Regions from separate parts of the Peptoniphilus hominis (ex Hitch et al. 2025) genome, predicted to be linked through region 1. Evidence: a T-box and tRNA genes for the amino acid it is inferred to sense, from the RefSeq annotation. Region 1 holds a T-box; the other holds one or more tRNA genes.
What was found. The T-box of region 1 lies ahead of thrS (threonine--tRNA ligase). A T-box ahead of a tRNA ligase gene usually reads a tRNA of that ligase, here a tRNA-Thr.
Positions count from the first base shown of each region.

Region 2: it has a tRNA-Thr gene. The T-box ahead of thrS (threonine--tRNA ligase) is inferred to sense a tRNA for this amino acid. The anticodon was not compared.

Region 1 is NZ_JBBMFO010000005.1:41,297-52,789, reverse strand. Features, by position in the region: gene WMO19_RS03200 (DEAD/DEAH box helicase) at 1-1,103, opposite strand, end outside; gene WMO19_RS03195 (rhodanese-like domain-containing protein) at 1,249-1,539, opposite strand; gene WMO19_RS03190 (RidA family protein) at 1,596-1,973, opposite strand; gene rsfS (ribosome silencing factor) at 1,976-2,335, opposite strand; gene WMO19_RS03180 (LCP family protein) at 2,344-3,222, opposite strand; gene yqeK (bis(5'-nucleosyl)-tetraphosphatase (symmetrical) YqeK) at 3,219-3,791, opposite strand; gene nadD (nicotinate-nucleotide adenylyltransferase) at 3,788-4,390, opposite strand; gene yhbY (ribosome assembly RNA-binding protein YhbY) at 4,387-4,677, opposite strand; gene obgE (GTPase ObgE) at 4,697-5,965, opposite strand; gene rpmA (50S ribosomal protein L27) at 6,114-6,413, opposite strand; gene WMO19_RS03150 (ribosomal-processing cysteine protease Prp) at 6,415-6,744, opposite strand; gene rplU (50S ribosomal protein L21) at 6,744-7,049, opposite strand; ribosomal protein L21 leader region at 7,060-7,127, opposite strand; gene thrS (threonine--tRNA ligase) at 7,264-9,174, opposite strand; T-box leader at 9,220-9,398, opposite strand; gene WMO19_RS03135 (hypothetical protein) at 9,656-10,159, shown strand; gene WMO19_RS03130 (DUF6873 family GME fold protein) at 10,271-10,957, opposite strand; gene WMO19_RS03125 (TrmH family RNA methyltransferase) at 10,954-11,493, opposite strand, start outside.
Region 2 is NZ_JBBMFO010000023.1:2,601-14,093, forward strand. Features, by position in the region: gene WMO19_RS07210 (sensor histidine kinase) at 1-620, shown strand, start outside; gene WMO19_RS07215 (ABC transporter ATP-binding protein) at 695-1,375, shown strand; gene WMO19_RS07220 (ABC transporter permease) at 1,372-3,864, shown strand; gene glpK (glycerol kinase GlpK) at 3,921-5,408, opposite strand; tRNA gene WMO19_RS07230 (tRNA-Thr) at 5,497-5,572, shown strand; gene WMO19_RS07235 (hypothetical protein) at 5,613-6,029, opposite strand; gene WMO19_RS07240 (PhzF family phenazine biosynthesis protein) at 6,029-6,919, opposite strand; gene WMO19_RS07245 (ParB/RepB/Spo0J family partition protein) at 6,923-7,768, opposite strand; gene WMO19_RS07250 (ParA family protein) at 7,761-8,516, opposite strand; gene rsmG (16S rRNA (guanine(527)-N(7))-methyltransferase RsmG) at 8,727-9,419, opposite strand; gene mnmG (tRNA uridine-5-carboxymethylaminomethyl(34) synthesis enzyme MnmG) at 9,409-11,313, opposite strand; gene mnmE (tRNA uridine-5-carboxymethylaminomethyl(34) synthesis GTPase MnmE) at 11,320-11,493, opposite strand, start outside.

The DNA of each region.
Region 1 (11,493 bases):
TCTATTCTTTCCATCTTTATATTTGCATACTTTTCGATTTCTCTAAACTTTGGATAATCCCTGCTAGTCACAAAAGTAAAAGACAGACCCTTTTTGCCAGCTCTTGCCGTACGACCAATTCTGTGGACATAATACTCAGCTTGCTGTGGCAGGTCGTAGTTAAAAACAATGTCTATGTCAGAAACATCAAGACCGCGAGCAGCAACATCAGTTGCAATTAAAACATCAATTGTTCCCTTCCTAAACTTTTTCATGACATTGTCCCTAGAAGACTGACGCATATCGCCGTGAAGGGAGTCCACCTTGTAGCCCTTTTGTGCAATTTCCTCTTCCAAATTTTCCACCATTCTCTTAGTGTTGCAGAAAATAATAGACTTCTTTGGCTTGTGAATTAAGATGAGCCTGTTTAAAATTTCAGTCTTCATATTCCTATTTAATTCCAAATAGTATTGCTTAATTTTTTCTGCAGTGAGCTCCTTCTTTTCGATGATAACTTTCTTTGGATTGTTTTGATAAAGTTTTGAAAATTCCTGTATCTCATTGTCAAAAGTTGCAGAGAAAAACAAAGTTTGTCTGTCATCATTTGTCTTTTCGATTATAGTCTTCATATCATCCCTAAAGCCCATTTCAAACATCTCGTCTGCCTCATCAAGGACCAAAAATTTTAAACTGGATAAATCAATAGTCTTCCTCTTCATGTGATCCATGATTCTTCCTGGAGTGCCGACTACAATACTTGCGCCCCTCTTTAGTTCTCTAAGTTGCTTGCCCATGTCTGCTCCACCATAAATGGCAAGGACCCTTATAAAAGTTTTATGTTTAGAAAGTTTTTTAAGTTCTTCTGACACCTGTCTTGCAAGTTCTCTTGTTGGGACCAAGACGATTCCCTGCAAAGTTTCATAATTATTGTCCTGGATTTTTTCAATCATTGGTATGCCAAAGGAAGCAGTCTTGCCTGTACCCGTTTGAGCTTGCGCAAGAAGGTCGTGACCATCTAAAATTTCAGGAATAGTGCCCTCCTGTACTTCTGATGGACTTACAAAACCCATTTCTTCGATCGCCTGCAAAACTTCCCTAGATAAATTTAATTCGTTAAATCTCAATATATTCTCCTAATCTATTTTGAACAAAAAAATAGACCGAGATTTCCCTCGGTCTCAAGTTCTTTCCTTAGGCATTATAACACATAAGCTGCAAAAAAACTTCCTTATCGAAAAAATATTTAACAAATCTTTTAATTGCAAAAAATTATTTAACAAGCTTTCCCTTATACTTTATAATTCCACCCTTAAGGTTTATGGCATTGTAGCCCAGTTCACTTAGGTAAGATGCCACTTCATAGGATCTTCTTCCACTTCTGCAGAGAATATAAATTTCTCTGTCTTTTGGAATCTTGTTTAAGTTATTTGGCACTGTCATCATGGGAAGGTGAACTGCTCCCTTTATTGTTCCTGTCTCAAATACTTCTTCATCTTCACGCACATCTATGATAAAGGCATCACTAGTCTTATCAATATCATTTACATTTATCTCTTTCATTTTTCACCACTTGTCTTTTATAAAAAAAGACCCCGAAGGGTCTATTATTGAAATAATTATTTTACTGCTATTGCTTCGATTTCAATTAAAGCTTTCTTTGGAAGGTTAGCTACTTCAACACATGATCTTGCTGGTTTGTGTTCTGTAAAATATTCTGCATAAACTTCATTTACTGCTGCAAAATCATTTACATCGTCTAAGAAAATATTTACTTTAAGAACCTTGTCCAAGCTTGATCCTGCTTCTTCTAAGATTGCCTTGATGTTGTCAAGACTTCTTGCAGTTGCCTTTTTGATGTCGTCAGATACAAGTTCTCCAGTTTCAGGTACTAGTGGAATTTGTCCTGATGTGAAAATAAATCCGTTAACTTCTGTTGCTTGTGAATAAGGACCTACTGCTGCAGGTGCTTTGTCAGTGTGTAGTGTTTTAACCATTATTATTCCTCCTCATTTTCATGATCATGGTTTTTATTGTCGCTATCTTCCCACAATCTTTCGAGATTATAATACTCTCTCTCATCCTTGTGGAATACATGTACTATTATATCACCAAAATCTAAAATTATCCATCTACTTGAATTTTTGCCTTCAGTGTTCATAGGCTCTTCGCCTTGTTCTGAAAGTTTTTCGTCAATTTCCCTAGCAAGGGCATCTACTTGTGCTGAGGAGTTTCCACTTACGATTACAAAATAATCTGCTATAGAAGTCATTCCCCCTATGTCCAAAACTTTTGTATCGATTCCTTTTTTTGATTCACAAGATTTTAAAATAATATCTAATTTTTCTTCTACTGTCATTTTGCCTCCTATTTAAAATTATATTCTAAAAGCATTACATTTATTTTTTTCTCGTCTGGAATGAAATAAGAAATTCCACCTATATATTTTGGGCTGCCTGGAAGTGTATTTGTTGTTATATCCTCTGTGCCTATGCTGCGCATATTGGCTGCCACCTTAATAAGTTTTTTTACTGGAATATTATTTTCAGAGTAGTTTACATAAGAGCCTATGAGGAAGGGTGCCTTTAATAAAGTTTTTGGCTCCTTCATCTTAGATAAAAGTGACGCCATAAATTGTTGCTGTGCCTTTACTCTGCCAAGGTCTGCGTCCTTGTAACCCTTTCTAAATCTTAAAAATCCAATGGCATCGTAGCCATTTAAGGTTTGTGTACCTTCTTTTATATCAATTGTCAGAGGTGGATCTGCTGTTGGGTCTTCATACTTCATGTCCATGGGCACATCAACTGTGACTCCGCCAATTTTATCTACTACATCTTCTACAAATCTGTAGTCCACTGTGACATAATATTTTATATCTGTGCCAAGAAGGTTATTTACAGTGTCAAGGGTTAGCTCACTTCCTCCATACTTAAAGGAGTGGTTGATTTTTGTCTTTTTGTAACCCTTAATCTTTGTGTAAGTGTCCCTTGGGATTGAAATTATATTTACCTTTTTGCTTTTGCCATCTACATTTACTACCATAATTGTATCTGACCTGGCATTATCTGCTTTTTTTGAGTCGAGAGAGTCAACTCCAAGCATTAAAAATTGAAGATTTTCTCCATCTTGGTCAAGCTTGCCGTCGTCTTCATTTCCTAGGAAATAAAAGTATCCTGCCACGCCTGCTAGTGCCAAGACCAGTACGATTATTATTGTCGTTATAAAAGCTTTAAAAAAAGTTTTCAAGTGTCCATCTCCTTATAAAAATTTCTAGCTAAAACTGTGGCCGGAACAATGTAGGAGTCCCGCTCAACTAAAAATTTTAGGGTGTTATTTAGTGCGAAATACATGGCAGCGTCTAAGTCTTTATTGGCAAGTTCCCTTGCCCTTTCTACGCCGTCAAAATTTCTCAAGGGCTCAATATAATCTGCCAAGAAAATTATTTTTTCAAGATCAGACATATTGGCTCTGCCAGTTGTGTGATAAGTAATGGCATTTAAAATGTCCTCATCATCAATGTCATAAAATTCCCTTGCAAATATGGCGCCAAGATAAGAGTGAATGATTTGAGGAGCTTTCATCATCTCCTTAGTTAGGAGGAGATTATTCTCCTTGGCTTTTTTAATTAAATCTTTCTTATCTCTTATTTTTGCACAATCGTGTAAGAAGCCAGCAACTTCTGCCTTTTCCACATCTACATCGTGAATCTTTGCAAGTTTTATGGCTGTGTCCTTTACCCTTATTGTGTGAAGAAATCTCTTTTCGCCAATTCTCTCGCGAATTTCATTCTCATACTTTTTTAAATCATAGGTCATTTTTTATAAAACCCGCTTTCCTTAATATAATTCACAACTTCTTCAGGAATTAAATATCTAACAGATTTTTTATCTCTAATTCTATCTCTAAGTTCAGTTGAAGAAATTTCGTAGAGGGGTGTGTGAATAATTTCCACACTAGTCCCATAATTTTCTCGCAAAAATTTTAATTCTCTATTTATCTCTTCGATGTCTATATATTTTGGTCTCAGTGCCACAACAAATTCTATTTCCTTTGAAAGCTCTTCTATTTTTTTCCAAGTCTTAAGTTGAAAAAGTGTGTCAAGACCTATTAAGAAAAATAATTTTTCTTCTTTATAAATTTTTTTTAGTTCTCTTACTGTATCAACAGTGTAGGATAATTTTACCCTCTTAGTTTCAATGTCAGAGATTTCAAAATTTGGATTGGACTCTATGGCGAGCCTTACCATGTCATACCTGTCCTCTGCCGAAACATCAAGGTCCTTGTGAGGAGGATTGCCCGTTGGTATAAAAATAATTTTGTCGAGACCAAGCTCTTCCTTTAAATATTCACAAATCATGAGATGACCGTAGTGAATGGGGTTAAAAGTTCCTCCAAAAATTCCATATTTTTTCATGGCAATTCTATCTTTTTGTTTTCCTTAGATTCTCTATAAATTGTAAGTTTCTTGCCAATTTTTTGCACAAATTCTGCCCCAGTTTTTTCTAATATTTCGTCAACAATTTCATCAACTTCTACTGGTGCATTTTGCAAAACTTTTATCTTTACAAGTTCATGATCCTCTAAAAGTTTATCTATTTGATTTAAAAAGCCTTCATTGATGCCATCTTTTCCCAGTTGGATAAGTGGATCCATATTGTGAGCAAGACTCTTTAAATATGATCTTTCTTTTCCTCTTAACATTCTTTCTCCTATCTATTATTTATTCAAAAAATTCAAATTCGTAGCCGCCGATAAATACAGCACATCCATCTTCTGCCCCAAGTTCTTCCAATTTTTCAACAACTTTATTTTTTCTAAGATTTTCTTGGAAATATTTAAGTGAGTCGTAGTCGTCAAAATTCGTTGAGCGAAGGAGTTTGTCAATATAAGGTCCTTCAACAAAGTATTCGCCATTATCTTTAAATACTCTTATGCCTTCTTCTCTTGTAACTTCTTCCACATGCTCTTCATCGTAGGTCTTGTAGTCACTATAATCTACTTCTTTTAGCTTATTATATGTTAGCTTCATTAATTTGTCCAAATTTTTTGTAGTTGCACAAGAACCTGCTATAATGTCGTATTTGTCGCCAAGTTCTTCTTCCAATTTTTTTAGATTTTCTTGGGCACCTGGCATATCCATTTTGTTGGCAAAAATAATTTGCTTCTTTTCGCCTAACTTTTCATTGTATCTCACAAGTTCTTCGTTAATCTTATAAAAGTCCTCAAGAGGGTCCCTGTATTCAGAGCCAGAAATGTCAAGGACATGGATTAAAATTCCAGTTCTCTCAACATGCTTTAAGAACTCGTCGCCAAGTCCAATTCCTTCAGATGCCCCTTCAATAAGACCTGGTATATCTGCAATTACAAATGATTCACCTTCATCAATTCTTACAACTCCAAGGTTTGGAGAAAGTGTAGTGAAGTGATAGTTTGCAATCTTTGGAGTGGCAGATGTCACTATGGAAAGTAGGGTTGACTTGCCTACATTTGGAAAACCAACAAGTCCAACATCGGCGAGAAGTTTTAATTCTAAAATTACTTCCCTTTCTTCGCCAACATTGCCTGCTTGGGCAAAGGCCGGTGCTTGTCTAGTTGATGTCTTAAATCTTGCATTGCCAAGACCACCCTTGCCACCCTTACATACAGTGACAGCCATATTATTTTCCTTTAAGTCGTAGATGACGCCCTTGGTATTTGCATCTCTAATTAGAGTTCCAACGGGAACTTTTAAGATTATGTCCTCGCCATCTCTTCCAAATTTTAATTTACTCATGCCGTTTTGTCCATTTTCGGCCTTGTATTCTCTTTTATATCTAAAATCCATCAAGGTGTGAAGTCCAGAGTCCGTCATTACAATTACGCTTCCGCCTCTTCCACCGTCGCCTCCAGCAGGTCCACCAGCTGGTTCAAACTTTTCTCGTCTCCAAGCGACAGCGCCATCTCCACCTTTTCCGGCTTTTAATTTTATTTTTGCTATATCTATAAACATTTTAACCTCGCATTTTCTAAAATTATATCATAGAATTAACACTGAATTGTAGTGAAAACTTGAACCTTATGTCAAATATGTAAAATCTTGGTGAAATTTTAGATTTTACAAAGAAAAAAATAAAAGCAAGGTTTCCCTTGCTTCATCTTTATGCTAATTCAACTTTTTCTTCTTCGTAAACATTGGCGAATTTCTTTCCGCCCTTGCCCTTAGTTGTGAATCTCACAATACCATCAGCTGTAGCAAATAAAGTGTCATCAGAACCCTTCATAACATTTTCGCCTGGATGGATTTTTGTTCCTCTTTGTCTAACTAAGATGTTGCCTGCTAGAACAAATTGACCGTCGCCTCTTTTAACTCCAAGTCTCTTTGAGTTTGAATCACGACCGTTCTTAGAAGAACCTGCTCCCTTTTTTGAAGAAAAAAGCAATAAATCAAATTTAATCATTTTACACCTCCACGATCTTTAGTGTCAAATATTCTGGGTAAGCTTCATCGATAAGCTCAATTCCCATTATCATAAATTCAAAACAAGTTTGAATATCTTTTCTTTTAAAAATATCACTATTTAAAATTTCTATTTTTAATAATCCGTCGCCCTGCCTGTCTTTAATTTCACTTTCACAAACTCCAAGTTTATTTATCAGTGTAAAATAAAGAGTTTGAGTGAGAGTTGAAATGCTGGAGCAGACAATTTTATCAAATTCGCCCTCTGCATGACCACAAGACTTAAATCCACAGTAATAATCGCCCTTTTTGTAAAGGTCAATAATAGTCATTAGTTAATACCTGAAATTTCAACTAAAGTGTATGGTTGACGGTGTCCGTTTTTCTTTCTTTCGTTTTTCTTAGATTTGTATTTGTAAACAACAACTTTTTTGTTCTTACCTTGTGCCAATACCTTAGCTTCTACTTTTGCACCATCAACAAATGGAGCACCAACTTTAGTCTCATCACCTGAAACAAAAAGAACTTTGTCAAAAGTTACCTTGTCGCCTTCTTTTACATCTAATTTTTCAACTTTAATTTTGTCACCAGCTTCAACAACATATTGTTTTCCGCCTGTTTCAATAATTGCGTACATTGTAGCACCTCCTCATTACAAGACTCGCCATTATAGGCACCTAAGTTTAAAACCTATTCTGTGCGGTTACATCAATGTATTTTATCACAAGGACTTGGCTTTGTAAAGAAATTATTTGCTATTTTTAGACAAATCCTCATAAAAAAATAAGCAGGCTTTCACCTGCTTAGATTTTATCTTTATTTAATAAGATTTTCAACTGAAAAATTAAAAATTAGTCAGTTATTGTCATATTTTTGATTTCTTCTTTTAGTGATGCAATAAATTCATCTACATCAACATCAGCTACTTCTTCGCCATTTCTCTTTCTAACAGAAAGTTTGCCTGAAGTTTCTTCTTTTTCTCCAATTACTAGCATGTAGTTGATCTTCTTAACTTGTGCTTCTCTAATCTTGTAGCCAACTTTTTCTGTACGGCCATCAAGATGAACTCTAAGTCCTTCAGCGTGAAGTTTGTCTGCAATTTTTTCTGCAAAATCTTTAAATTTGTCAGATACAGGAATAACTTCAACTTGTACTGGAGATAACCATAGTGGGAATTTACCTGCAAAGTGTTCGATTAGGATACCCATAAATCTTTCAACTGAACCTAGTAGGGCTCTGTGAAGCATAACTGGTCTCTTTCTTTCTCCATCTTCATCAACATAAGTTAAGTCAAAGTTTTCTGGAAGTTGGAAGTCAAGTTGGATTGTACCACATTGCCAAGTTCTTCCAATGGCATCTTCTAGGTGGAAGTCAATCTTTGGACCATAGAAAGCTCCGTCGCCTTCGTTAATTGTGTATGGAAGTTTCTTTTCTTCTAGGGCTTCCTTAAGTGACTTTTCAGCCAAGTTCCATGATTCGATGTCGCCCATGAAGTCATCTGGTCTTGTTGAAAGTTCAATTGTATATTTAAAGCCAAAAGTGCTGTATAGGTAATCAGCAAGGTCAATCATCTTAAATACTTCGTCTTTTACTTGTGAGAATAAGCAGTAAACGTGGGCATCGTCTTGAGTAAATGTTCTTACCCTAAATAGTCCGTGTAGGGCTCCAGAAAGTTCGTGTCTGTGAACAATTCCGTATTCAGCAAGTCTAATTGGAAGGTCCCTATAAGAGTGATTATTTGAATTGTAAACTAAAATTGAGCCTGGGCAGTTCATTGGCTTAACAGCATAATCTCCATCGTCAATTTTTGTGAAATACATATTGTCTTTGTAGTGATCCCAGTGTCCTGATCTGTGCCACAAGGCTTCGTTTAAGATAATTGGAGTTAGGATTTCTCCGTAACCATTTTCATTTAGAACTCCTCTCCACCATTCAAGTAGAGTGTTTCTCAAAATCATTCCATTTGGATGGAAGAATGGGAAGCCAGGTCCTTCTTCGTGCATGCTAAAGAGGTCAAGTTCTTTACCTAGTTTTCTGTGATCTCTCTTTTCAGCTTCTTCGCGTCTTTCAATGTATTCATCTAATTGTTTTTGCTTTTCAAAGGCAATACCATAAATTCTTTGAAGCATCTTGTTGTTTGAGTCGCCTCTCCAATAAGCACCAGCTATTGAAAGAAGTTTTATTGCCTTAACTTTTTTAGTTGAAAGAAGATGTGGTCCCTTGCAAAGGTCAGTGAAGTCACCAATCTTATACATAGTGATTTTTTCATCTTCTGGAAGGTCTTCAATTAGTTCAACCTTATATTCTTGATTTTGTTCCTTGAAATACTTTATTGCTTCTTCTCTTGAAACTTCAATTTTTTCTACTGGAAGATCTTTTTTAGCAAGTTCCTTCATCTTATCTTCAATTGCCTTTAGGTCTTCATCTACAAATCTGTGTTCAAGGTCTAGATCATAGTAGAAGCCTGTTTCAGTTGCAGGTCCAATGGCAAATTTTGCTTCTGGATAAAGTTCCTTAATTGCATAAGCCATTAAGTGAGATGCAGTGTGCCATAAAATTTTCTTTCCTTCAATGTCATCGAATTTTACAACTTTGAAGTGAGCATCTTCATAAACTTCATCGTCAAGTCCTAAAATTTCTCCATTGACAACAGCTCCAAGGGAATCTCTAAGAAGTCCTTGGGAGATATCTCCAGTAATTTTACTTACCTTTACGCCACTTTCATATTCCTTTTGTGATCCGTCTGGGTATTTAATTATCATCATATCCTCCTAAAATTAAAAAATAAAATAAAAAAAGTCATCATCCCAAAGGACGATGACCGTGGTTCCACCTTAATTAAACTCGAGGGATTTAACGCATCCATACGCCATAGTTTGCTATGGGGCTCCAAGTTAGTTTTCAAAAATATAAAATTGGAAACTTGCACCAGCCGTTTCCTCTCTAAAAATTTTATATAATTTACTCTTCTTATCAAAGCCATTTTTAAAATTGCTCTTATATTAACATATAATCTTTAAAAATTCAAGAGCCAAGAGAAATTCTCTCTCAACTTACTAATATTTATTACCCTCTGAAAAGTTTTTAAAACAAAATTTTTCTCTCTTTGGTATAATTTAATTGTAATAATTGATTGAGAAATTATAATGTTTGTGTAAAGGGAGAACTTTATGAGAAAGAAATTTTTAAATTGTTTTATGATTCTTATCATAAAATAATCCTTTAAGGAGATGTAAAAGTAAAATGAATTATGAAACTCAAATTAAAATGTTCAAGCATTTAATTCCTATTGGCGAGAGGGATTCAAAAGACCTTATAAATTATCTCAAAAATAAATTTGACCTTGTTGAACTTAATTTTTCAGAATTACCTCCTTACAAGAAGTATATGCTTAGTGAAAATGCAAAGTATTTCGTTGGAAATATTAAGTTAAATGTTGAGATAGAAGACATGTCCTTTCGTCTCTTTAAAATTATAGAAAATGAAAAAAGTATAGAGTATGTGGATCCTCGTGAAGCAGAATATGGTAATTTTCTTTTTTTTATACTTGAAGAAAAGACTAAATATATGTCTACAAATAGTGGTAGACTTCTAACAGAGATGACTTACATTTCTGGGGTTTCTAAAGAATCTTACCTTGAAGAAGATTTAGTTTTTAAAGATTTGCTTTCTAAGTTAATGTTTGATTACCTTGATGACAATAAATTTTTATATGAAAAAATTCTTAACAAAAAAATAAATAGATAGTATATGTTTATAAATATCCTAATAATTATATTATAAATAAAAGATGGTATTAAAGAAGGGAATTAAGCCTTCTACATACCATCTTTTATATTTTCCATTTTTACATAAGTTTTAAATAAAATAAATAGAACCAAAATCTTCTATTGTTTCATCTGATAAAATTTCAATTTCATAATCATATTTTTTTATTATTTTTAAAATTTCTTCATGGGAGGAGTGATGAGAAAAATCTCCTGTGAAGAATATTTTTTTGCCCAAGACTCCACTTGCACCACCTATAAAACCGTAGTTAAAGTTTTGAAGCCTAATCTCTCCATGCTTTATTTTATAAATTGGTATAAAATCCCTTAGGCTTTCATAAATTCCGCCGTCACTTGTAATGATAAAGTCATTGGTCACAAGTGAGGAGCACTTGCCATATCCCTGCTTAATATTTTTCATCTCATAGCCAGAATTTTTGTAATAATCTAAGAGAACTTGATCTGTAAATTTTAAGTTGTGGATGAAATAATTTTTAAAAGTGAAGGCATTTAGGGGCACATCTTTTGGATACTTTTTTGACAAACTTGAATGTGATGGAATGATATTTTTGTCTGGAAAAAATTTTTTGTAGTATTCTAAATTATCCCTATCCACAACAAGCTCTCCACTGGGCAGTGGATGGACTAAAATATCTGGATGAGTGTCTAATCCTTTCATTAAATTTTTATTTGATTTTGTTCTAACAATTTTCCCATATTCTTTTAATATTTTTAAAGATTTTTCTGGAAATTTTTCTGCCACAATTACATATTTCATTTCATCATCTCGTAAATTATTATTGATGCCGCAACATTGGCATTTAAGGAGTCAACATTGGGAGAGATTGGAATATTTAAAAACCCCTTGGCATGAGACATCAAAAATTCTGAAACGCCCTTTGCCTCGTTGCCTATTACAACAATGTCCTTGTCCTTAAATTTATAGTCCCTTGTGGATCTTGAATTGTCAAGAGAAGTTGCAATAATATTAAAATCTAAATTCACCAAATCTTCCCGGCTCATAAAATATATTGGGACCCTAAAAATTGATGACATGGAGGACCTAACTGTCTTTGGATTGTATAAATCGCAGGAGTTTGGCGAAATAATTAGACCATCAAGGTCAAAGGCATCAGCAGATCTTATTATGCCTCCAAGGTTTCCCGGCTCTCTTATGTCATCTAAGTACAAAAATTTCCCAGACTCTTCATGAAACTCTCTGTGGACCTCACTGTAGTAGGCGATTATGCCAGGTGAAGTCACTGCATCGCAAAGATTTTTGAAAATATTGTCTGAAAAAATAAATAAGTCTTC
Region 2 (11,493 bases), on a different contig from region 1:
AAGATCTTGCCCATCAAATAAAAACTCCCTTAACAGGTATTCTGTTGATGTTGGATTTAATTGAAGAAGACAAAGAAAATATAGATGAATATATTTTGTTAATTAGAAATAATATAAATCGGCTTGAAAATTTGACAGACATTCTTTTAAAACTGGCTTCCCTTGATTCTGATATAACAAAGTTTAATTTAGAGTATGTAAATGTCTTGGAATTGATAAAAAGTGTAAAAGAGGATTTAGATTCTTACTTTGGTCTAAAAAATTATGAAGTTAAAATTTTTGGTGATGATTTTATTTTAAATTGCGATAAAAAATGGACTCATGAGGCAATTTTAAATATCTGCAAAAATGCAATTGAAGCAAGTCCAGAGAATAATATCGAAATTATACTTAGAGAAAGCAATGTATTTAAAAGCATCCTTGTCAAAGATTTCTCATCAGGTATGAGTAAGGATGCTTTAAAAAAAGCTATGCAGAGATTTTATAAATCTGACCCAAACAGTCAAGGCTATGGCATTGGACTTCCAATGGCAAAAACTATATTAAATAAAGAAAATGGCGACTTAATTTATAATCGCGAAAAAAATTATAATACTTTCGAGATGAGATTTTATAAATAACTATATAATTCTTCATTAATATGTGTCACTGACTAGTCACTTTATTTTGTTAATATGAGGAAAAGGAGGCAAATATGTTTATTTTACAGACAAATAATTTGACAAAAGTTTACGATGCTGAAGTCAAAGTAGAAGCGCTAGTTGATGTAAATTTTAATCTTTCTAAAGGTGATTTAGTTGCTATAATCGGAGACAGTGGCTCTGGAAAATCAACTTTCCTCCACCTTCTTGCTGGTGTTGACAAGCCAAGTAGTGGAGATATTTTTATTGAAGATAAAAATATTACAAAACTTAATAAGGAAGATCTTACAATTTTCAGAAGGCGAAATATTGGAGTTATTTATCAGTTTTTTAACTTAATTCCAAATATTAATGTTAAAAAAAATATTTTGTTGCCAATACTTTTAGACGACAAAAAAGTTGACCAAGAATATTTTGATGAAATCCTTTCGATTCTCGGGATAAAGGATAAGTTAAATAGATTTCCAAGAGAACTATCTGGCGGCGAACAGCAAAGAGTTGCCATAGCAAGAAGCCTTATAACAAGACCTGCCATAGTTTTAGCTGACGAGCCTACAGGAAATTTAGATAGAAAAAATTCTGAGGATATAATTTCCCTTTTTAAGCTAGTGAATCAAAGGCTTAATTCCACTATCATGATAATAACTCATGATGAGAAAGTTGCAAATGCCTGTAACAAGGTTTATAAAATGGTAGACGGAAGATTGTCTTTGTTGGAAGAAGGCTTGCAATGAAAATAATAAGTGACCTTGCAAATTTATCCATCAAAAACAATAAAAAAGATACTTTTGCCACAAGAGTTTCTATATTGCTTGCAGTAATTTTACTTGGAACCATTGTCTTTATTTTAAGCGATTTGCGACAATCAAAAATTAAATACTTAAAAAACACAGTTGGAGATTATGAAGTTTCTCTTTCAGAAATCGACAAACAAAGCTACGATCTATTAGAAAAAAATAAGGATATTGAAAAAGTCCATTATGATAAAATAATTTCAACTGATATAGGTCTTATTATCTATGAGAAATCAAAATATTTTCTTGAAAATATAGACACTCACTTAATTGATGGAAGAAATCCAAAAAATTCAAGAGAAATAGTTGTTACAAAACAATTCCTAAATAAAAACAGAAATTATAAAATTGCTTCAAACATTAAAATTAATGAGAAAAATTATAAAATTGTTGGCGTTTATGAAGATTTTTCCTTTTCTTTTGAAGATCCAGTTGCTTTTTCTTATTTTGATGATAGTAAGGGTCTCGATTTTAAAAAGGGTGAAAGCTATTTTGCCTATATCTGGTACAAAAATCCAAGAGATACTTACACCAATACCAGAAAAATTCTAAAAGAGTTAAATATTAATGAAAAGAAAGCCCTAGACAAGGGTCAACTTTTTTACAACGCATCTCTTTTGGAGTCAAAGATGATATTTCCAAAGGGAATTATCCCACCAAAAAGAGTTGTAAATTCATTTATTGAATCTTTTGGACTATTCTTTATCCTAATTCTTCTCTTTGCAGTTATGATTTATGGCTCCTTTAATGTTTACAATAATAGAGATATAAAAGAGCTTGCTCTCTTAAAATCTTCAGGCATGACGGAAAAACAAACCAAAAAACTTGTGAAGCTAAAGGCTTTTAATATTTCATTTTTGCCCATTTTAATTGGAACTCTTTTGTCTTACTTAAATGCTATTTTTTTGACATATCTCATGTATATTAACAACCGCATAAGTTATAAAAATATGTCTAAAATTTTAAGTGATAATTTAGAAATGCATGGTTTTAAATTCTATACTCCAGATATTAAATCAATCTTTATAATTTTATTTTTCTCACTCCTAATGGTATATATTTCTGCCATTGTACCTGCTAGAAAAAGTTCAAAAATAAATATAGTTGAAGGTTTAAATGGATTAGATCCCAAAAAGAAAAAACAAGGCAAATCAAAAATTAAAGGCAGCATAGAAAAAACTCTCGCAAAGGATTATTTTAAAACTTACAAAAATACTTATAAAGTGATTTCCATTGCCATTTTGTTATCTGCTATTGCCATGAATGTTCTTTTAGTATCTGTTTCTTATAGAAACATGAACGCAAAATATAATAAATTTGATGACCCTTATAATTTTGAAGCTTATCTTTTTTCTGATTCAAGATTAAATAAAAATATGGTTGATGATCTGAAAAATATAAATTTTGTAGATGAAATTCACATTTTTGAAGAAAAAGATTTTAAGTTCTATAAATCTGATAACAAAAATTTCTTATCAAATAAATTTAAAAATGATTTAGAAAATAAAAGTCAGTCAGAAGATTACTTTGTTAGAATACTTGCTCTTTCAAAGGAGGATTTTAACAAAATTAAAAAAGAAAATAATTTGACAGAAGAAAGTAACTTTCTTTTGTTAAACAAAACACCAAAAAATAATTTTACTCCCTATAAATTTAGAAAATATATTCCTTTAACTGACTCAAAAAATAATACTATAAATCTGAGATATTATGATGGTGGAAAAATTATTAATATCAATAATTTATCTAATATAAAAAAATTCCCTTACAATTTAGAAGAACATCTAGGACTTGGAATTTATATTATCACAAATGAAAATTCTTTTGATGAGTTTATAAAAAAATATGGAAACGATCCAGCTAATCCTGCAAATAAATTTATTGTAAAAATAAAAGCAAAGGAAAATTTAAAAGATGTTTCTGAAGATGCAATAAAAATAATCACATCGTATTTTCAAAAATCAGATTATTCAATCTTTTCTGACATCACAAGAAAAGCTATAGACTCTGAGCAAAGCCGAAATGAAAATCTATTAAGTTTTGGAATTCAAATAATATTCTTAATTATTGCCCTATCCAACGCCTATAATTCTTTTCATGGAAATTTGCGAGCGAGAAAAAAAGAATTTAATCTTCTTTCCACTGCAGGTATGACTAATTCGCAAATTAGAAAAATGATAAATAATGAGCTAAAATTTTTAATTACAAGAATTCTTGCTATTTATGCATTTGTATTTGCCTTATCAGTTTTTGCAAGAGCAAAAAGAAGTCCTTATGAAGTAAATTTTGCTATTAGAGAAATTTTAATTAATATAAATTATCTGCCTTTGTTATTTATTTTTATTGTAACAATAATTGGTTTACTCTTAGCACAAAAAAGTGGCATGAGAGAGCTATCTCGTGATAACATAATCGATAATTTAAAATAAATTAAATTTAAAGGAGACCTAGTCTATTTTGCTTTGGTCTCCTTCTTCTTTTCTATTTATTTTGCCCAATTCATGGAATATTTTACGGCTTCGTGCCATCTCTTCATCTTTTTATCTCTCTCTTCATCTTCCATTATTGGCTCAAAATACTTTTCTACTTCATTGTTTTCTTTTATTTCGTCAATATTTTTCCAGAAGCCAACTGCAAGTCCTGCCATATAACAAGCTCCAAGTGCTGTAAGTTCCACTACCTTTGGTCTTGTGACTTCAACTCCAAGAATGTCTGATAAGAATTGCATCAAGAAATTATTTTTGCTGACTCCACCATCCACTTTCAGAGATTTAATTTTTGTATTTGAATCTTCTTGCATGGCTTCCACTACATCGCAGCTTAAATATGCTATTGACTCCAAGGCTGCCCTTATTATGTGATATTTATTGACTGAACCTGTAAGTCCTACTATAGATCCCCTGGCGTATTGGTCCCAATAGGGTGCACCTAGTCCAGTAAAGGCTGGTATAAAATAACAGTCGTTAGTGTCTTTTACCTTGCTCGCCATATATTCTGAGTCATCAGCTTGGTCAAGTATTCTAAGGTTATCCCTCAAGAAATTAATGCAAGACCCTGCTTCAAAAATTGAGCCTTCAAGAGCATATTTAACCTCACCATTTATGGACCAAGCAATAGTAGATACAAGCCCATTTTGTGACCTTATGAGCTGGTCGCCAGTATTCATGAGTATAAAGGCACCCGTTCCAAAAGTGGATTTTGCCATTCCCTTTTCAAAGGAGGCTGTGCCAAAAAGTGATGACTGTTGGTCGCCTATTGCCGCTGCAATTGGTATCTCGCATCCCAAATATTTTGACTTGCTCTTGCCATAGACTTCGCTTGAATTTTTTATTTCTGGCAGCATGGACTTAGGTATATCAAAAATTTCTAAAAGTTCGTCGTCCCACTTCTTTTCTTTTATGTTAAACAACATGGTTCTTGACGCATTTGTGTAGTCAGTTATGTGAACTTCGCCGTCTGTGAGTTTATAGATGAGATAGGTCTCTACAGTTCCGAACAATAGTTCTCCTCTATCTGCCATTTCTCTCGCGCCTTCTACATTTTCAAGAATCCATCTGATTTTTGTGGCAGAAAAATAGGGGTCTATTACTAGGCCTGTCTTTTCTTTTATTTTTTCTTCAAGACCCTTTTCTTTTAACTCTTCGCAATATTTTGAAGTCCTTTTACATTGCCAAACTATGGCGTTATAGACTGGTTCCATAGTCTTTTTGTTCCAAACAATTGTCGTCTCTCTTTGGTTTGTTATGCCTATTGCAGCAATATCCTTTGGGTCTATTCCCTTACGAGACATAGCTTCCACTGCAGTACCAATTTGCTTTGACCAAAGGTCTTCTGCTTCTTCTTCAACATAGCCAGGCTTTGGAAAGTGTTTAATTAATTCCTTTTGAGCAACTGATACTGGATTTCCTTTTTTATCAAAAATTATAGTTCTTGCAGATGTTGTACCTGCATCAAATGCCATTATGTATTTCATTTAATCACCATCCTTATTATATCATTAATGATAGATTTTTTTGCAATTTAACTTTTTTCCAATAAGTGCTATAATTATTTTAATCTTTGCTGATATGGCTCAGTTGGTAGAGCAATTGATTCGTAATCAATAGGTCGGCGGTTCAAATCCGCCTATCAGCTCCATTTTATATGAGAAAAGCTGACTTGTAAAAGCCAGCTTTTTTTATCTTCCATATTTTTCTATAATATTATCAATCATCTTTGAATCTTTTGAACTGATATTGTAATAAATATTGTTTACTCTAATAGTAAGTCCAGTCTTCACAAATGAGATCTTGTTGCCGCTTGTAAAGTAGACATTTATATAGTTTGCAATCTCAGCATTGGTGTCCTTGTTTGCTTGTTTTCCTCTCAAACTATTTAAATCTTTTACTATTTTATTTACAGTTTTATCTTCCTTTATTGTCTTCATATTATCTGTCTTAAATCCGATTATTTCGATATAATCTACATCTTTTGGATTGATATCAACTATTTTATTTCGCGATGAAACTAGGCTCACCCCAAAAAACATAATCACCACAAAAAATATGAAGAGAACAATTTTTGATTTATTTGATTTTCTTCCTTTTCTCGCCATTATATATATAAAACTCCATTCATAAATACGTAAGCTCTTCCCCCGACGCGAACTCTATTCTCTCTATCAGCTATACTTGTGTAGACCTCGGAAATTCTGCCAATGTAATCGCCCTGTATCGCTGTTAAACTCTTTTCTTCAGTGATTTTATTTGAGCTCAAATAATACATGGTTGCAGCAGTTGATGTGCCACTTCCAAACTCTTCGTCTTCACCAATTATTGGAGAAAAAGTTCTCTGTTTAATTTCTTTTCCATCCTTCGTTGTAAAGGCGTGAATAGAAATTATATTTTCTTCCTCTGAAATTTCTAGTGCCTCTTTCTTATCGAGGACGATTGAAGATAGGGCTCTTTCATCTTTCACAGGCACTAGAATGTCGCAAGTTCCTGTTGAAATTTTTTCCATAGTCAAGTTTTCGCAGATTTCAAGTCCAATATCGTCCTTCTTTAAATTTAGAATCTTTAGAATTCTATCTTGGTCCTCAAATTTTTCTTCTAAGAGAACATCTAAATTCATGTAGACATTTTGAATTTTTCCATCCTTATATTCAAGCTCAACTGGAATCTTTCCAATTTTTGTGTGTTGAATAATTTTCTTTATGCCTTCATCTTCACTTTTAATATATTCATTTTCTGCTAGAGCATAAAAAGTTGCAACTGTGGCGTGTCCACACAAGTTAATTTCTCCATCAGGAGTAAAAAACCTTGTCAAATAACGGTCTCTATCCAGTTCTCTTACAAAGACAATTACCGATTGATTTATGTCTTTGGCAATATTTTCCATGTCGAGATCAGTGAGTCTTCCATCGTCAATTACAACTCCTGTTGAATTTCCCATAAAGGCCCTATCTGAAAAGGCTGATACTAAATATGTTGTATAAAATCTCTTCATATGTCACAAAGCCCTCTGTAAAATATAATCTGCAATCCTTGATAAGTCTTCATCACCATAATATTCGATCTCAATCTTTCCGATTTTTCCTCTTTTTTTGATGCTTACCTTAGTTCCAAGTGTTCTCTCAATTTCAGTTCTTAGGTCTTCTATGAAAATATCCGCAACCTCTCTCTTATCTGCCCTTGTGTTTCCACTATTGTCGTTAACAGGAAGGGAGTGCTTAATAATTTTCATAGCTTCCTTGTACTGTTTGTCGCCATCTTTAATAGATAGCAAATTTTTTCCATGAGATGTGCTGATTTTTTCTTCTTCCAGTAGTTTTAAAACTCTTGGGTCAAGCTTTAAAAGTCTAATGGTATTTCCAATATATTGTCTACTCTTGCCAATTTCATCTGCAAGTTCCTTTTGTGTCAAATCTTGTGAATCCAAAAGGTGTTTGTAGCTCATGGCTTCTTCTACTGGGTTTAAATCTTTTCTTTGAATGTTTTCTATAATTGCAATTCTGCTTGAAATTTCGTCAGAAACATCTTTTACAATAGCAGGAACGCTTGTGAGTCCTGCCTCTATTGCAGCTCTATATCGTCTTTCTCCAGCTATAATTTCGTACTTTTCATCCTTTTTCTTGAGAAGTAGGGGTTGAATTACTCCATATTTTTCAATGGATTTTGATAGATCTTTTAACTCATCTTTGTCAAAATTTTTTCTTGGCTGATCTTCATTTGGAACAATGTCAGCTAGGTCAACCTCCATTAGTTTTGAAGTCTCTTCTTCTATAACTTCTCTTATTTTTTCGCTAGATGTTAAGAAATTCCCAATTCCTCTTCCTAGTCCTGTTTTTTTAGCCATCTATTTCACCTATTACTTCCTTGGCAAGATCTGTATAAGCCTTTGCTCCCTTGGATTTGCTGTCATAATCAAATATGTTCATTCCAAAACTTGGTGCCTCTGCCAGCCTAACATTTCTTGGTATAAAAGTTTTAAAAACTTTGTCCTTAAAGAATTTTTCCACTTCTTCCACAACTTGATTGGCAAGGTTAGTCCTTCCATCGTGCATGCACATTACAACACCCAAGATCCTCAAATTTGGATTAAAATTATCTCTTACAAGAGTGATTGTATCCATGAGTTGTGAGACTCCTTCAAGGGCATAGTACTCGCATTGCACAGGAATGAGTATTTTGTCGCTTGCCACTAAAGACATCATAGATAAGATTCCCAGTGAAGGAGGGGAGTCAATGATTACAAAATCATAGTCTTCTTTTACTTTATCTATCATCTTCTTCAACTTGTATTGCCAATCATCGTATCTTGCAAGTTCAATTTCCACACCAGCAAATTCTCCACTAGATGGGATGATGTCAAGTTTATTAAAGGAAGTTTTATAAATTGAATCAATCTCTTCGTCAATGACAAAGTCGTAAATCATATTTTGAAACTCGTATAGACCCAGCCCTGATGTTGCATTACCCTGAGGATCCATGTCGACTATAAGAGTCTTTTTGCCTCTCAAAGCCAGTGCTGAGCTTAAATTTATGACGGTGGTGCTTTTGCCAACTCCGCCTTTTTGATTAAAAACTGTAATTACAACAGACATTTTTTACCTCATTTCTATATTATTAATAATACCATGTTTGAAATTTTTTTGAAAGATTAAGCAAAAAAATAAGCTCCAAAAATTTATTTTGAAGCTTCGCTCTACGTGGAGCATTTTTATTTTTTATTTAGGCTCTACGTGGAGCATTTTTTATTTTTGACTTCATGCTCTATGTAGAGCATTTCTTTTTTAATCTCTTTATATTATTTATTATAGTGGCGACTTCCTTGGCTTTCCTCCGCCTCTTGGATACTTTTTATCTGTGTGTTTAACCTTTTTTATGACAATTATATAGTGGTCAATGTCATTAGGTAGGGGAGTGTGAAGAACATTTTGAACTTCTCCGCCCATTACTTCTATGGCTCTTTTTGCGTTTTTTAATTCTTCTTCATACTCCGGACCCTTTTGAGAAATAAAATATCCACCAACTTTTACAAAGCCCATGGCATATTCTGTAAGAGTTGATAAGTTTGCGACAGCTCTTGATACTGCAAGGTCATATTGTTCTCTATAATCTTCTGTCCTTGCAATTTCTTCTGCCCTTGCATGAATTGCCTTTATCTTTGTAAGACCAAGCTCTTCTATCACTCCATTCAAGAAGTCAATCCTCTTTCTGAGAGAATCAAGTAGTGTTATGTCCAGATCTTCATTGTATAGCTTTAAGGGTAGTCCCGGAAAGCCTGCGCCAGTTCCAATGTCTATGATTTTTTTCTCTCCATCAAATAAACCAGTCTTAAAAAGACTAAGTGAGTCCAAAAAATGCTTTACATTAAAATCATCGTCTTCAGTAATTCTTGTGAGATTGGTGTGCTTATTGTATTCGAGAATTAATTCTTTATATTTTTCAAATTTATCAATATTTTTCGTGTCCAGACCGAAATCTTCCATGTAATCAATTAACATTTTTTCTCCTCATTTGTTCAAGGTGTATCAAAAGTACATTTATATCTGCTGGCGAAACTCCCGTTATTCTTGAAGCTTGACCAATTGATTCTGGTCTTATGTCTGAAAGTTTTTCTCTCGCTTCTATTCTAAGTCCGTCCATATTTTTATAGTCAATATCCTTTGAAAGCTTTTTATTTTCAAGCTTTTTAAATTGTTTAATTTGTATTTCTTGCTTTTTGATGTAGCCTTCGTATTTTATTTCTATTTCAATATTTCTTATTACATCATCGCGAACAAAAGGTCTGTCCTTGTCAAAAACTTCTAGCTTTTTGTAGTCTAGTTCAGGTCTTTTTATGAGCTCATAAAGTGAGAAGGAGTTTTGAGTTTCAGTTGAACCAAGGCTTTCAAGAATTCTGTTATTTTCTGCAGTTGGGTTGATTTGAATTTTTTTAATTCTAGCAATTTCTTCTTCAATTGCATTTTTTCTGTAAAGATAAGCCTCATACCTCTCATCATCTACAAGTCCAATGTCTCTTCCTTTTTGAGTAAGTCTCAAGTCGGCATTGTCCTGCCTTAGTGTAAGTCTATATTCTGCTCTTGAAGTCATCATTCTATAGGGTTCAAGGCTTCCTTTTGTAACTAAGTCGTCTATTAAAACTCCAATGTAAGCCTCTGATCTATCTAGAACAAAGGGCTCTTTTCCCTTAACTTTTAAAGCTGCATTTATTCCTGCAACGATTCCTTGGCATCCAGCTTCTTCATAACCGCTAGAACCGTTAATTTGTCCTGCAAAAAATAGTCCCTCGTAGTCCATGTGCTCCAAGCTTCTCTTTAAAAGAGTTGCATCAATTGCATCATATTCAATGGCATAGGCAGGTCTTAAAATTTTGCAGTTTTCCATTCCAATTATTTCTTTATAAAATTCTTGTTGGATTTCTACTGGTAGGGAAGAGGAAACTCCTTGGATATACATTTCATCAGTTGTAAGTCCTTCAGGTTCAATGAAAACTTGATGGGCATCTCTATCTGCAAATCTTGTTACCTTATCTTCAATTGATGGGCAGTATCTTGGACCCTTTCCCTCAATGTCGCCAAGTGCCAAGGCTGATCTTCCAATGTTTTCTCTTATAATGTCGTGACATTTTTTTGTAGTGTAAGTTAAATAACAAAGCTCTTGGTTAATGTCATATTCTTTGTCTATGTTTAAGAAAGAAAAAGGAACAATTTTTTCGTCTCCATGTTGCTCTGTCATGACTGAATAATCTATTGATTTTCTTAAAACTCTTGCAGGAGTACCAGTTTTTAGCCTTCTAAGCTTCATTCCAAAATCTTTTTCAAGGCTTTCTGAAAGATAATTTGCTGGTCCAAAGCCACTTGGTCCAGAAGAATAATTCACTTCTCCCATAAACACCCTGGACCTTAAATAAGTTCCAGAGCAAATTACAACGCATTTAGTCTTGTATTTTGCTCCATTTTTAGTCAATACCCCAGTAACTTTGTTGCCCTCTTTTAAAATTCTAATGGCTTCATCTTGCACAAGATAGAGATTATCTTCATTTTCCAAAACTCTCTTCATCTCTTCGTGATACTTTCTCTTGTCGGCCTGAACTCTAAGTGAGTGAACTGCTGGACCCTTTGAAGTATTAAGCATCCTTGATTGGATAAAAGTCTTGTCTATATTTTTCGCCATTTCTCCACCAAGGGCGTCAATTTCACGCACTAGGTGTCCCTTGCCTGTGCCGCCAATGTTGGGGTTACAGCTCATTTGTGCAATTGAATCCAAGTTTATACATAGTAAAAGAGTTTTTGCACCAAGTCTTGCAGAAGCAAGAGCAGCTTCACTGCCTGCGTGACCTGCTCCAATTACTACTGTGTCAAAATCTCCAGCTTCAAAATATTTAATATCTGACATCTTTACCTACTTTCCTATACAAAAATCAGAAAATACTCTGTCCAAAATATCTTCTGTAGTAATTGTTCCTGTTATTTCAGAAATGTGAGCAATTACATTTTCAAGGTCAACCTCAATTAAATCTAAAAACACCCTTTTATTTAAACTCTCATTTACCTCTAAAAGCTCTTTTTTTGCTTC